3 regions of the Mucilaginibacter sp. McL0603 genome follow, and region 1 is predicted to be linked to each of the others. Evidence: riboswitches for the same ligand, from Rfam matches in the RefSeq annotation. Region 1 holds a riboswitch; each other region holds the start of a gene.
The links. Region 1 has a riboswitch for cobalamin ahead of ACPPVU_RS17090 (TonB-dependent receptor plug domain-containing protein). Riboswitches for the same ligand answer to the same signal wherever they lie in the genome.
Positions count from the first base shown of each region.

Region 2: another riboswitch for cobalamin. It lies ahead of ACPPVU_RS16065 (TonB-dependent receptor plug domain-containing protein); the one in region 1 lies ahead of ACPPVU_RS17090 (TonB-dependent receptor plug domain-containing protein).
Region 3: another riboswitch for cobalamin. It lies ahead of ACPPVU_RS21440 (ribonucleoside-diphosphate reductase small subunit); the one in region 1 lies ahead of ACPPVU_RS17090 (TonB-dependent receptor plug domain-containing protein).

Region 1 covers NZ_CP188251.1:3,728,944-3,733,766, forward strand. The annotation lists gene ACPPVU_RS17085 (YncE family protein) at 1-146, opposite strand, end outside; gene ACPPVU_RS17090 (TonB-dependent receptor plug domain-containing protein) at 149-2,224, opposite strand; cobalamin riboswitch at 2,325-2,519, opposite strand; gene ACPPVU_RS17095 (hypothetical protein) at 2,904-3,056, shown strand; gene ACPPVU_RS17100 (DUF3892 domain-containing protein) at 3,206-3,532, shown strand; tRNA gene ACPPVU_RS17105 (tRNA-His) at 3,863-3,936, opposite strand; gene ACPPVU_RS17110 (heavy metal translocating P-type ATPase) at 4,055-4,823, shown strand, end outside.
Region 2 covers NZ_CP188251.1:3,500,830-3,505,652, forward strand. The annotation lists gene chrA (chromate efflux transporter) at 1-359, opposite strand, end outside; gene ACPPVU_RS16060 (serine hydrolase) at 405-1,649, opposite strand; cobalamin riboswitch at 1,793-1,989, shown strand; gene ACPPVU_RS16065 (TonB-dependent receptor plug domain-containing protein) at 2,086-4,104, shown strand; gene ACPPVU_RS16070 (DUF5074 domain-containing protein) at 4,120-4,823, shown strand, end outside.
Region 3 covers NZ_CP188251.1:4,682,572-4,687,394, forward strand. The annotation lists gene ACPPVU_RS21435 (ribonucleoside-diphosphate reductase subunit alpha) at 1-480, opposite strand, end outside; gene ACPPVU_RS21440 (ribonucleoside-diphosphate reductase small subunit) at 518-1,492, opposite strand; cobalamin riboswitch at 1,594-1,854, opposite strand; gene aqpZ (aquaporin Z) at 2,062-2,811, shown strand; gene ACPPVU_RS21450 (methionine-R-sulfoxide reductase) at 2,909-3,274, opposite strand; gene ACPPVU_RS21455 (hypothetical protein) at 3,590-3,997, opposite strand; gene sucD (succinate--CoA ligase subunit alpha) at 4,397-4,823, opposite strand, start outside.

The sequences.
Region 1 (4,823 bases):
CCTTCGTTAAGGACATACATGCGCTTGAGTGCGCCGGTATCAGCAGCACCCACCTGGGTCACTGTTTCCGGAATTGTTTTTTGTTCTTTACGGCAGGCTGCTAAAAGCACCGGAACCAGCATCCATAATAAATGTGTGTTTTTCATAGCTATATATTTGTACTTATAGTGATCCGATAATTACGCCCGGGCATGGGAAAGTTTTGGATAACCTCATATTGCTGATTAAGCAGATTATTGATCTCCCCGGTTATCTTAATATGATGCCGCTGAAAATTTCCGGTATAGGTAATGCTCATGTCATGCGTGTACCAGGGCGGAAGGTAGTTTCGAGGTATATTAGCATCTTCATCGTAACGTGCACCGGTATAGATGAAGCTGTAATTAAGTAAGAAATGCCCCTTTTGTAGCCCAATTAGCAGCGAGCCGCTGTTTTTCGGCGTGTAAGGAATTTCTTGTCCATAACTATCCCCACCGCTGGTAACATCAATGCCGTTCTGATAAGTATAAGTAATGCCTGTGCTGAGCCTGATATTTGCCGGTAAAGCCCAGGTGGCTGATGCATCAATATCAAGTCCGGTTGTATGCACTTCGCCTATATTGTACATTGTCCACCGGGCCAGGTTTTGGCCGGGTATTGCCACAATCTTGTCGCGCACCTGGTTATAATAGCCGTCGGCCTGAAGAAAAAAATCAAGCAAGGCTTGTTGCTGCCAGTTTTTGGTATAAGTGATACCAATATCAGATTGCCTGGCAAACTCCGGTTTCAGGAAAGAATTACCAATGAAGGTAAAATAAAGATCATTGAAGGTCGGCAAGCGGAAAGTATTTTTGTAAAAGCCGCGCACATGGAAATCAGGGTTTTCAAAAGGCTGCCAGGAAAAAAGGAAAGCGGGCGTATACTCCGTTTTTCGCCCTGCTGCGGTAAGCGTGTCAACTGTATCATTCACATAAGTAGCCAGCAGATCAGCCTGGATATCTAAATGCTGCAATTTCAATTCGCCGGCCGCTGCCAGCAGTAACTGGTTGCGCACAGGGCTGACAAAGCGATATTGTACCGTATCATTCTGGGTAGCATCCAGCTGATTACGCTGATAGTCTGCTGAGATATCAAATGACAATTGTTTCGTTATCCGGTAACGGTTAGCAACAGAAAAATAGAGCTCTTTTTCGATGTATTTGTCGTCAAGTAATCCGCGGGTCGTGGTGATGTCCGGGTCAAAATAGCGGGTATAGTCATCGGAATATTTAGCATTGATGATCCAGCTATCCCTGTTTGACGGGTTGGTTTGGTAAGAAGACTGTACAAAAATGTCTTTATCCCATTGGCGCTGATCCGAATCAAAGTTATGATTGACCACCGCTGCAGGCAGGCCACGGTCCGAATGGTAAAGATACCCTCTGATTTTCCAGGTGGCGGAATCTTTTGAAGTTACCGACACAGCTCCTTCAATTCGCTGCGCATCGATATCTCCATTGTGACGTACTGCTGTGGTGTCGCCGCCGTCAAATGTGGTGAATTTATACCGGCCATTGGCATGTATCAGCTCGGAACTGACCGTAGCATAAGCATTGCTGCCGAATTTATAAGCGGCGTTAATGGACGGATTGATCAGACCAAAGGAGCCCGCTTTAAGACTTACTTTACCGACGAAATTAGCACTGTCAGTAAATTTCGGCCTTTTAGCAGTCAGGTACAATGCACTTGCGGGTGCAAAGCCTTTGGCCGGCTGAAAAATGCTGTTTTGCTGACCATCGTATAAGGCTATCTCTTCAATATTATCAAGTGAAAATTTGCCCAGGTCGACCTGCCCGTTCTGCGAATTGCCAAACTCCACGCCATCATAAAATACGGCCGTATGGTTGGTGCCCAGGCTACGTACGTTGATGGTTTTAAGTCCCCCAACGCCGCCATAGTCTTTTAACTGAACACCCGAGAAATAACGTATAGCATCAGCAACAGAGAGACTGTTGATCTGTTCCAATTGAGCGCCTCTAAGCACTTGCACCGGAACTGGTGATGTTGCCTGGATATAAGCCCGTGAAGTGGTTACCTGTACCCCCTTTAGCTGTCGCGATGTATCCTGTTGTTGGTGTATACTGTCTTTCACCTGCGCAGTAGCCGGAAAGCAGCACAACAGGGAACAGCCAGTTAAAACAAGCGCTGTTATAAAAGAAATGTTACTAAAGGGATTTAATACCCTGCTTAGTAAAGGTGATGCCATTGCGTGTTGTGGTTAAAGCCACAGCAAACAGAATGAAGGACACAAAAAATGAAAATACGCGTGCGGTATTTACATTCCAGCTTCAATCCCCGAAAGCTATGAATAATTATGTGCAATGGCAGGTCTTCTGACTTACTCCCCTCGGCCCTGTCTTCCCATCCGCTAGTTAGCGGACAGTGACAATAAGAATGGGCTTTGGTTTTGGAGCTTACAGCAGCGGGTCTGTTCAGGATTTACACCTGATTCCCTTTTAATCCCGAACAAAAGTTCAGGAACCAAAAGCGAGGCAAAGGTATACAATTCTCATGCAGATGGCGTAAAATTTTTATTACTAAGAACAAGAATCTTATTTCGGCCGATGTGGAATTTGCCAAAATGGGCACCATCACCACTAAATAAATAACAGATATGTCTATTTAGCCCATAGTCGGGATTATCAAGATCATGAGTTTCAGGTATAAGATAGATTTGACAATTGTGAATCAGCGACCTTCGCTGATGTCAAAGGTATAAAAAGGTAAAAACCGGGGAACATGATGATGATATTCCCCATTTCTCCATCTTTTTATTTTCATCTGGGGTGAATAAATAAGGTTAACGTGTCTTTTGGCATGAAAAACGCTCTTTGGCACAGGCATTGCAAAACGTATTGTGAACGTAAACTAAAAAAACTATCACAATGGAAAATCTAATAAACACCCACGTTGATGCTTTTAAAGCAGTATTCCTTTTCGGAAAATTTGATAATGTACAAGCAAGAAGAGTATTTGTACCAATCGCTCTGTTTATGGCATCTGTAATCCTTGTATTTGGTCATATCCCAAAGTTTTAATATCTATTCAACTCAAGCTTCCTGGCACATGGACGAGAACATGATGGTCTTTTATACTTCCATAGCATTCCCGTTATAGCGCTGCTGTTGAATTCAGTTCGATGTATTGGGCAAGTAATTAAAATTTAAAACAATAATCTACATATAAGATGTCTACAAAAAGAAACGTGACCTGGATAGGTAAAAGAACGGCAGGATCAGAACCCCATGAAATGATTGAGAGCCTGGCCGGGGAATATCTGGGATATTTATGGGTGTTACCGGATTTTCTGGTCATACAACACATCAAGCGTAATATCGAACAATATTACGTTTCTGAAAATGGTAAAAAAATTAAAGTAGTACTAGGAATTCATGATGGTAAAGAGTATCTAAAAACAGAACAGGATAGTTATAGTCCAGATACTTTATTACATCTGCCAACTCTGCATATTGAGCGACTTGAACCGGTGAATAAACGTCGTTTTGAATTTTAATTTACCTGAACAAAGTCCTTTACTTACTTACAAGTCCCGGGCGAAATCATCGGTCATCAGGCTCACAGAATCCAGATATTTGGACACTTCGCCCATTTCCGTCAGCTTCAGGAAACGCGTAAACCAACTGCGACTGTTGTGAGTAACTTCTTGTTGCCGGTCTGTTTTCAAGCGTGTCCAGGTCAAGTCGCAACTTCTGGAACATCAGCGTAAAATTATGTTTATCCTTAGGCCTGTAAATATTACCTGCCCAATATCTATCTGATTAATAACAAATTAAAAGGCAAAAAAATGGGGCTAAAACAACAAAAATTGTCTTGCCCCATGAAGGGTAAATGATGGGGCTCGAACCCACGACCCTCGGTACCACAAACCGATGCTCTAACCAACTGAGCTACATCTACCGTTTTGGAGAGTGCAAATGTAAAAATTTACTCTCTAAAGTCAAGGACTTTTTTAATATTACAATCAACTTACTATTTAATTTAGATCACTCCTCAATTATTGACGAAATTTGTAAGTATGGCTGAGCAATTAATTGAACTGAGTGTCACCGGGATGCATTGCAACAATTGCGCTATCTCTGTCCACAAATTATTAGAAAAAAAAGGCTTTCATGATATTCTTGTCGATTTTGCTTCGGAGGAAGTAAAGTTCTCTGCCGATGATGAAGCTAAAGTGCAAGATGCAATTAAGGGTATTGAAGGATTAGGCTATAAAGTAGCCGAAGATGCTTCGCTTCAGCATGAAAAGTTCTACGAGAAAATAGAAAATAAGCTCATCTTCTGTACTATATTCACTGTTCCACTTTTGTTAAGTATGTTATTGCCCTGGCATTTTTTGCATGAGCCGATTGTTCAGCTTTTATTTTGCCTGCCGGTTTTTATAGTTGGCTGCATGCATTTTGGCAAAAGCGCATGGCACTCGGTTAAAGGCGGCGTACCGAATATGGATGTGCTGATCTTTATCGGCTCATCCTCAGCCTTTATTTATAGCCTTATAGGCACGATACAGCACTTGGGTATGCAATATCAATTCTACGAAACCAGTGCCACTATCATCACACTGGTATTACTGGGTAATCTATTTGAAAAACGATCAGTAACGCAAACTACCTCTGCAGTAAAAGACTTAATAAAATTTCAGCAGGTAAATGCCAACCGTATTGTAGATGGTGAAATTGAAGTGATCAGTGCCCGCGAAGTGCGTCCGGGTGATACATTGTTAGTCAATACCGGTGATAAGGTTCCTGTAGATGGTGAAGTGCTATCCGGGGATGCCTCAATTAATG
Region 2 (4,823 bases), 230 kb from region 1:
GGCTTGATACCATAGATAAAAGGCGCTACCTGAGGGAGAGTGCCATATCGTTGATACGCCCAGGCAAGCAAGCCGGTGATAATTACTGCTGGCAAAATAAAACATGCACCGGCAACCAGTAACCCTTTCCATCCGGCTCTTTCGTGTCCGCAATGTAATGCCATTTCAGTAGAATTTGGGCCGGGTATTAGATTAGTGGCACCGATAAGATCGAGGAAGTGCTCATGTGATAGCCATTGCCGTTTCCTCACTATTTCCTCTTCCATTATAGCGATGTGCACGGCCGGGCCTCCGAAACCGATAAACCCCAGCTTTAAAAACACTCTAGCTACTTCTGCTAATTTTGACTTTTCGCTCATCAGTAAGAGTTCCCATTTAGAAAGGATTATACTTAAAATCGGGCATCAATAACTAAACTTAAACTTTTTCAGATCAGGTTTATATTTTCTTTCCCGTTGTAATTCGTATTTATAAATCACCTGCCCCAAATTCTTCATAAAAGGCAGACAAACAGTTTTGTATTCGTATTTATTATCGTTGTAAATACCATCTTCATTAGATTGCACCACTGCAGAAATAATAAACTCGACCTTGTTTTTAAAGTCGACGATATAAGCATTGTCAATATCATACCCGTACGAATCGCCTATCTTATTAAATATCCTGATATTGGGGTTAATCACCGCCAAACTATCCCCACCATAAAACAACCACTTGCAGTAGGCAGGAAAATATTCCGGCGGACTGTAAGTTGGATGCTTACTTTCCGTAGGCCACATGCTCATGTACTTATAGATGAATTTATATTGATCATCTGTCAGATTAAATCGATCATTCTCCGGATAAACTTCAGGGAACAATAGTCCTCTCAAAATCGATTGCTGATCAACAAGCGGGTAAATGTTATTTTGTGAAAAGTCAAAGGGTTCCATTACTAACTTATCGTTCTTATCCAAATAACCTTTGCCTTGCAACATATTCTCCAGGTGCATAGGATAATCCCTGGAATCATACAGCGCAGGCTTGCTATAAACCAGTTTTTCCCCATTATAAAAATTTACCGGGTTGGTATGACGAGTGCTTTCGCCCTTATCACCAATAGCCAAACGGGCGATAATACGGGTACCGTTCAGGCCATATTTCTTTAGCTTATTATTGATCTCTTCCCGCCCTACAAATTCATAAAGGCGGTTATAAGCATCATTATCGCTTACAAGGAGTATCTTTTTGATATAGTTGTCTATACTGGGCAAACCGCTTTTTGAGGTTGAGTCTTTGGTCACTTTCGTCTGCCCGGCAAAAGCACTGTCAGTAATCATTGTGGACTTGGTGTCAAATCCTTTAATATTTAACTCATTCAGTTTTTCAAGGCCGAATATAGCCGTAGGCAATTTTACAGTGCTGGCAGGGTAGAAGTAGTGGTTAGCATTAAGTCGATAGCTATATGATTTGAAATGTGGAACATTGTTTTCATCCCTGTCAATTTGGGTGTATAATATTTGCACCTCGTTGTGAGTGGGATGATGCAATATATGTTCAAATAATTCAGGATGTGAGTCAATCATGTTTTTCAGGAAAACAGTATCAGGCTGTTGGGCCATGGCAGATAAACTTAAAATGAGTAAAAGGTTAGTAAAAAATAGCTTCATGCTGATAAATATAGAGAATAGTTGATTGAGTTAAGTGGTTGATTAAGTTGAATGGTTTAGTCAGGCTGATTTTAAAACTTAATCAACCAAATCCAACTTAGTCAACTCAATCAACTAACATTTGAAAATAACGAAACCATAAGCTACATTTGCAACGCTTTAGGTTTTTCCGATAATATCGGGAGATTAAAAGGGAATCAGGTGTATAATCCTGAACTGTCCCGCAGCTGTAAGCTCCATAACCATTGCCCATTCATGGCCACTGTCCTGATTATTCAGAACGGGAAGGCAGGGCAAAAGGGGAGTAAGTCAGAAGACCTGCCAGAGCATAGAATTATTCATAGCTTTCGGGGATTGAAGCTTGAATGTGAAACTCGTCCATCATTGTTTCCATTCCAAACTTTCTTTCCGTATGCTGTGATGTTAGCTCACAAACATGCAAGGAAAAGTAAATATTTTGAAAATTATTCCGCTGTTATCGGTCGGACTACTGTGCTTTTCGCTTGTTTTCCCATCTGTATCATTTGCTCAAACCGATACCGCTAAAAAGCTAAAAGAGGTTAATGTTTCATCTGTTACTGCACCTAAAATAAATTCAATTGCCCCTGCACAACAAATAACTGCTAACGATTTTAACAAATACAGCGCATTTAACGTCGCTGATGCCATCAGGGATTTTGCGGGAGTTAACATAATAGATTATGGAGGCATAGGGGGATTAAAAACAGTTTCTGTGCGCAGTTTAGGGGCAGATAATACAGCAGTGTTATATAATGGTGTGCAATTGAATGATGCACAGAACGGGCAAATAGACCTAAGCAAATTCAACCTGAATAATATTCAGCAAATCACATTGTACAATGCGCAACCATCGGATATCTGCCAAACAGCACGTGCCTATGCATGGGCGAGTATACTTTCTATTAAAACAGTCTTACCGCAATTAAGGGCTGCAGATCCTTATAGAATATTGCTTGGAGTAAAGGGTGGTTCTTTCGGGTTGATCAATCCTTATTTACAATGGCAGCAGCGCATCAATAATTATTGGTCGTTTGTGGTAAATGGTTCTGTTGAAGGTGCGAACGGTCGCTATAAATACAAACAAAATAATGATGGATCTGATACTCTTGCCACCCGGCAAAATGGAGATATCCATGCGCAACAGGCAGATGGTGAATTATATTGGATAAAATCAGACAGTAATAAGTTTAATCTCCAATTTAACTACTATAATTCGGATAGAGGGCTTCCCGGCCCTGTTGTTTTTTATGCAGCACCGACTAATCAGCGATTATATAATACAGATTATTTTATACAATCCGGATATCAGCACATTGCTCACAATAGTTTACAAGTGCTAATTAACACTAAAGTATCACAAAGCTTTGTTCACTTTATTGAAACAGGGGTTTACAATACCACAGGTATCACGGATGAACATTACTCGCAACGCGAGTTTTACCAATCAGCTGCAATTGCCTATAACATTCTTCCGGCATGGAAAATTTCTTATTCATCAGATCTGGACATTAGTGGACTACAATCAGATGTATATAAATACGATTTCCCGACAAGGTTAAGCCTGTTTAATGTGCTTGCCACTGATTTGTATTTGGGTAACTGGCGCTTACAAGGAAATTTATTAAATACGTATATAACGGACCAGGTTAGAACGGGCACTGCTGCCGCTTCCAAATCAGCCTATACGCCAGCCTTAATTGCTACTTTTTTACCATTTGGTAATCAAGACATTCAACTGAGGGCCTATTATAAAAGCACCTTCCGCAATCCGACTTTTTCAGAGCAGTATTATTATGCAATTCAGCCAAGGCCACTCAAACCCGAACAGGCAGATCAATATAATTTAGGAGCAGTATATACCAGGAATATGAGTGGTTTTATGGACTACATCACGCTTAGTGTTGATGCCTATTATAATAATGTCAAAGATAAAATAACTTACATTCCAACCCGTTCACCCGAAACACCTTCGGTTGTAAATCTGGGGAAAGTTGAGATTAAGGGCCTGGATGCTGTTTTTAAAACTCAATTTAATCCTTTTTACGGCTGGAAAGCCACTTTCGCAGCCAATTATACTTTCCAGCAAGCATTGGATGTTACTGACCCAACCGACCTGTATTACCTGGAACAGATTCCTTATACACCCAAAAACACCCTGGCTCTAAATGCCGGTCTCTCTCATAATCAATTTGGGATATATTATAACCAGGTAGTTTCATCATCAAGATATGAAAACAGTAATAATACTCCTGAATACTACATACCCGGATATAGTGTAAGCGATGCATCCCTTGTTTATAAATTCCATATCAGTTCATTTCCTGTAATGGCATCGACAGAGATAAATAACATTTTTAATAAAAGTTATGTTATTATCAGTAACTACCCAATGCCGGGCCGGTCTTACAGATTCACATTTCAAATAACCATTTAATCAATATATAAAAACATGAAAACATTTAAACCTAACTATCTATTTGTCTCAATTGCACTTGCAATAACGCTGGCGTCGTGCCACAAAGACAAAAGAGTAACCCCTGATACCCCGACGGCACAAAGAGCAGGAGTTTACATACTGGATCAGGGTAATTTAGGTAGCCCTAACAGCGCATTAACTTATTATGATTATACTACTAAAACCTTGACGCCGGATATATTTACTACAGCCAATGGCAGAGGATTAGGTAATACGGCTAATGATTTAAAGATATATGGTTCAAAAATGTATATCGTGGTAGATAAATCCGGAACGGTAGAGGTGGTAGATAGCAAAACAGCAAAATCCATCAAAAAAGTCCTTTTCCAAAACAGTGATCTTTCTTCAAGAGAACCACGCGATATTGCATTTTCTAATGGATTTGCTTACGTTTCTCTTTATGATGGCAATGTAGCTGTAATGGATACCGTATCGTTTACAATTAGTAAATATATTCCTGTTGGCCGCAACCCGGAACAACTGGCTGTGAGCAACGGTAAGCTATATGTGGCTAACGGCGGTGGTTTAAGTTTTCCTGATGTAGATAGCACCTTATCTGTCATTAACCTAACCAGCTTAACTGAAACCAAAAAAATAAATGTTGGGCCTAATCCTTATGCGGTTTCGGTTGATAAATATGGTGATGTTTTTGTAACTGCTTATGGTGTTTTTGGGGT
Region 3 (4,823 bases), 950 kb from region 1:
ATCAATTTTCAGCAAATATGATTTTTCTAATGTTTTAAATCCGAAGTAATCAAAGCCAAAATCACGGTCGTAAATAATAGTGCTATCCAGTAACTCAGCATTTTCTCTAATTACCTGCCAAACATCATCTGCTATCAGTGATGCCCTTTTACCGGCTTTTAGATCAATATAATCATGCAGCCTGCGCATGGTTTCCGAAAATGATTTAATGGTGTTTTTATGTAAGTTAGATACTGCGATTCTAGATGCCAGCAAGGCATAATCCGGATGTTTTGTGGTTAACGAAGCCGCTGTTTCTGCTGCCAGGTTATCCAGTTCAGAAGTGGTTACTCCATCATATAAACCCTCGATCACCTTTTTGGCAACATCAATCGGATCAACTAATGCTGGGTTTAAACCATAGCACAGCTTCTCGATGCGTGCTGTTATTTTATCAAACTTTACAGTTTCTTTTTTACCGTCTCTTTTTATTACGAACATGGGGGATAGTGATTAGTGAACAGAGATTAGTGATTAGTTAAAAGTCCTCATCGAGGGTGAATGATTTGGTTTCAGTAGCTGTATTTAAGATTCCGCTTTTCTGATAATCGCCTACGCGTTTTTCGAAAAAGTTAGTTTTTCCCTGCAGGGATATCATCTCCATAAAATCAAATGGATTGGTGGTATTATACACCCGGTCATAGCCTAATTCTACCAGCCATCTATCGGCCACGAATTCAATATACTGGCTCATTAGTTTCGCATTCATTCCGATTAGGTTGACAGGCAAGGCATCGGTCACAAATTCTTTTTCTATTTCTACTGCGTCGGTAATGATCTTTGTGGCTTCTTCCTTAGATAGTTTCTCGCTCAGCATACCGTACAGCAGACATGCAAATTCGCAGTGCATACCTTCATCACGCGAGATCAATTCATTACTAAATGTTAAACCCGGCATCAGACCACGTTTTTTAAGCCAGAAAATAGAGCAAAAACTACCCGAAAAGAAAATACCCTCAACCGCTGCAAAGGCAACCAAACGTTGTGCAAATGTTCCATTATTAATCCACTTGAGCGCCCATTCTGCTTTTTTCTGTACGGCAGGCACGGTATCAACAGCATGGAATAAGCGATCTTTTTCAGCCGGATCTTTTACATAAGTATCGATCAGTAAAGCATAAGTTTCAGAGTGAATATTCTCCATCATGATCTGGAAACCATAGAAACATCTTGCCTCCGGAACCTGCACCTCACTCATAAAATTTACTGCTAGGTTCTCATTCACAATACCATCGCTTGCGGCAAAAAAAGCCAGTATGTGCGATATAAAATGCCTTTCCCCATCGTTCAGATTTTCCCAATGTTTCAGGTCGTCAGACAGATCGATCTCTTCGGCAGTCCAGAAACTGGCCTCGTGTTTTTTGTACATTTCCCAGATGCGGGGATAATTGATGGGGAGGATCACAAACCGATCCTTGTTCTCCCGGAGTAATACTTCGTTTTCCTGTTTCATGCCTCGTCGTTTTATTTTTTAGGAGTCGACAAAAGACAATGAACCGGGTACTTATGGAAGTACTGGAGACAGGGCTTTCGCCAAAACCTTATTCGTGAAAGTTTTGACAAGCTATCCTGGCAGGTGTCTGGCTTTTTTAGTTTCGAGTGGTAAGTTGTAAGTTTTGAGTAGAAATACACATAACTTAATTAATAAAACCCCACTATTTCTGAGTAGTAAGTATCCGATTATGATGAAAAACTCATAACTCAATACTCAAAACTCATAACTAAATCCACAGTTGCACGTCAGCCCATGATTTACACATGGTTCCCTTTTAATGCCGGCTTTTAACCCGGCAACCTTTGATAGCGTTTGTTAAAGAACTTGTACTTCCAAAGATAGCGGATGATGATATTACGATGTTAGTCTTAGTTTTTAACATCATGTTTAGTTATGAACAACCATATTTAAAGTTTCAGATTTTAATGTGCAACTTCTATTCTGCAAGAAAAATAGAATCATTTAAAAAATCCAGTAAACTTTGTTTGTAATTTCATATCTGATAGCATTTTAACAAAATAAAAGCCATTCATAAACATTCAAAATCATCCACTATGAAAAAGTATTTAGCTGAACTTATCGGAACATTTGCCTTAGTGTTATTTGGTTGCGGTGCGGCGGTTGTCAACGGAAAAACAATCCCTGCTGAAATTCTTTCTGATGCCCCAAATGGCATTGGTATGTTAGGTATTGCGCTTGCATTCGGCTTGGCTGTTGTTGCAATGGCTTATGCCATCGGTCCAATTTCCGGCTGCCATATTAATCCTGCTATTACCATAGCTATGCTGGTAGCCGGCAAAATAAGCGGAAAAGATACCGTTGGATATATTGTGGCCCAACTTGTTGGCGCTACAATCGCATCAGCAATATTATATGCACTTATGAAAGGCAGTCCCGGATTTACTGCTGTTCCTGAATGGGGCCTTGGAGCAAACGGATGGGGGCCCGGGTATCTTGGAGGCTATTCCACAGCATCAGCATTCCTGGCCGAAGCGGTGCTTACTTTTCTATTCCTCTTCGTGATTTTCGGTACCAACTCACGCTTTGGTAATTCCTCAATGGCTGGATTAGCTATCGGACTTACCCTGGTACTTATACATTTGGTTGCTATACCAATTACAGGCACGTCAGTAAATCCGGCACGTAGCTTTGGTCCTGCAATATTTGCCGGTGGTAAAGCATTGGATCAGCTATGGCTTTTCATAGTTGCACCGATTGTTGGGGGGATATTATCTGCACTGGTGTGGATGAATGTGTTTGAAAAGGAAGCGAAATAAAATTGAATGGTTGATTAAGTTAGATTAGGTTGATTGAGTTAAATAGTTGCTAAAAAAACAACTTGATTAACTCAGTCAACCTAATCAACTACTTAACTTAATCTTCCAAAGGCACAAACTTCAGCGAAACTGAGTTTACACAGTGCCTGGTATTTTTGGGAGTCATGTATTCTCCTTCAAAAACGTGACCGAGGTGCGCACCGCAATTGGCACATACTATTTCTACACGGTGTCCGTCCGCATCCGGAACACGTTTTACTGCACCCGGTATCTCATCATCAAAACTTGGCCAGCCGCAATGTGATTCAAATTTGGTTTCTGAAGTATATAAAGGTGTATCGCATCTTTTACACACGTATAAGCCATGTGCATGATTATCTAATAAAGATCCGGTAAATGGTCTTTCAGTCCCTTTGTATAGTATTACCCGTTCTTCTTCGGGCGTTAATTTATTGTATTCCATGAATTTTAATTATTGAATTTTTCGTTAGTGATTTGTTTTTTTAAGGCACTCAAGAAGGCTTCGCCGTTATTGATTGAGTGAATTAGTGTTTGACTTTTCACTGATTATAACAAATATACGGCAGGAATGGCGTTTTGATTTGGAGGTAAGCGCTTGTTTACATAGGGTTGACGAAGGGTTGTTTTGTCCGTCCGTAACGGAGTAACTGTGCCATGAAACACTTGCGGACAATTTCTTTAACGCGTCTTTGCGAGGAACGAAGCAATCCCCGAATTATGCAAGTCAATGGATCGGGAAGGTTAATCAGGCTAATCTCTAGCCTTTTTTCTTATAAAATAAATTGTAAATGGTACTTTGATAAGTGCAGTATTCCCGCCAGTATTCCACACTGTCTAAATTTTTCTCGAGAAAATGCCCGTTCTCAGGTGTGTAGGATGTCCAGCCATTAACCTCACACAATTTCAAAACTAGTTTTATTGGGTCATCGCCGCCTGTTATTCTGAAATAAATAGCTTTCCTGTTATTGTCAAATAACAACTGTCCCTGGTGGCCTGAAGTATAAATCTGCCCAGTTTTTGCATCTAACCATTTAATGCCGGGAACTTGTTCTTCTACTTTTTTCTTTAAAATATCAAGATCAGGGAAGTCAGGTAGAGTCGCCTCATCGTAAATTTGTTCTTCAGTCACAATAGGCGCATTAAACACATATACTTCTAGGTACATAACAAAGATTAAAGTCCGTTAGCAAATATAATGGATCTAACCTCATTGTTTTATTTAAATGATATCGTATTTGCCCGGCATTAGTTTTCACGGGGGGCATATTGTCCGAATCATGATTCGCTTGATTATATGATTCCCATGATTTTTTGCAATCGTCTTTGCGAGGAACGAAGCAATCTCTACATAGGACATTCATGAACCATGGAGTACAAACTATACGTTCCTTAAGAAATCCGTTCTCCCTGATCTGCATAGTTTAGAGATTGCTTCGTTCCTCGCAAAGACGTAAAAATTGAGGCTCTGACACAAATAAAAAAATCCCGGCAATTTCTTACCGGGATTTAAATATTTATGAAGATAAAAACCTTTCGCCTTTTACCTTTAAGCTTTAACCTCTAATTATGCTTTCACTTTCAGCTTAGCTAATTCCTCAGCCATGGCAGCGCCTATATCAGCAGGTGATTTTACCACGCGGATACCGCACTCTTCCATGATCTTCATTTTAGCAGCAGCAGTATCATCAGCGCCACCAACAATTGCACCAGCGTGACCCATACGGCGTCCCGGAGGAGCTGTTTGGCCGGCGATAAAACCAACAACAGGCTTAGTACCATTTTCTTTTATCCAGCGTGCAGCTTCAGCTTCCATGCCTCCGCCTATCTCACCTATCATAATGATGCCGTGTGTATCAGGATCATTCATCAGCAATTCAACCGCTTCTTTGGTTGGTGTGCCGATAATCGGGTCGCCACCGATACCGATAGCTGTAGTAATACCCATACCTGCTTTCACTACCTGATCAACCGCTTCATAAGTTAAGGTACCT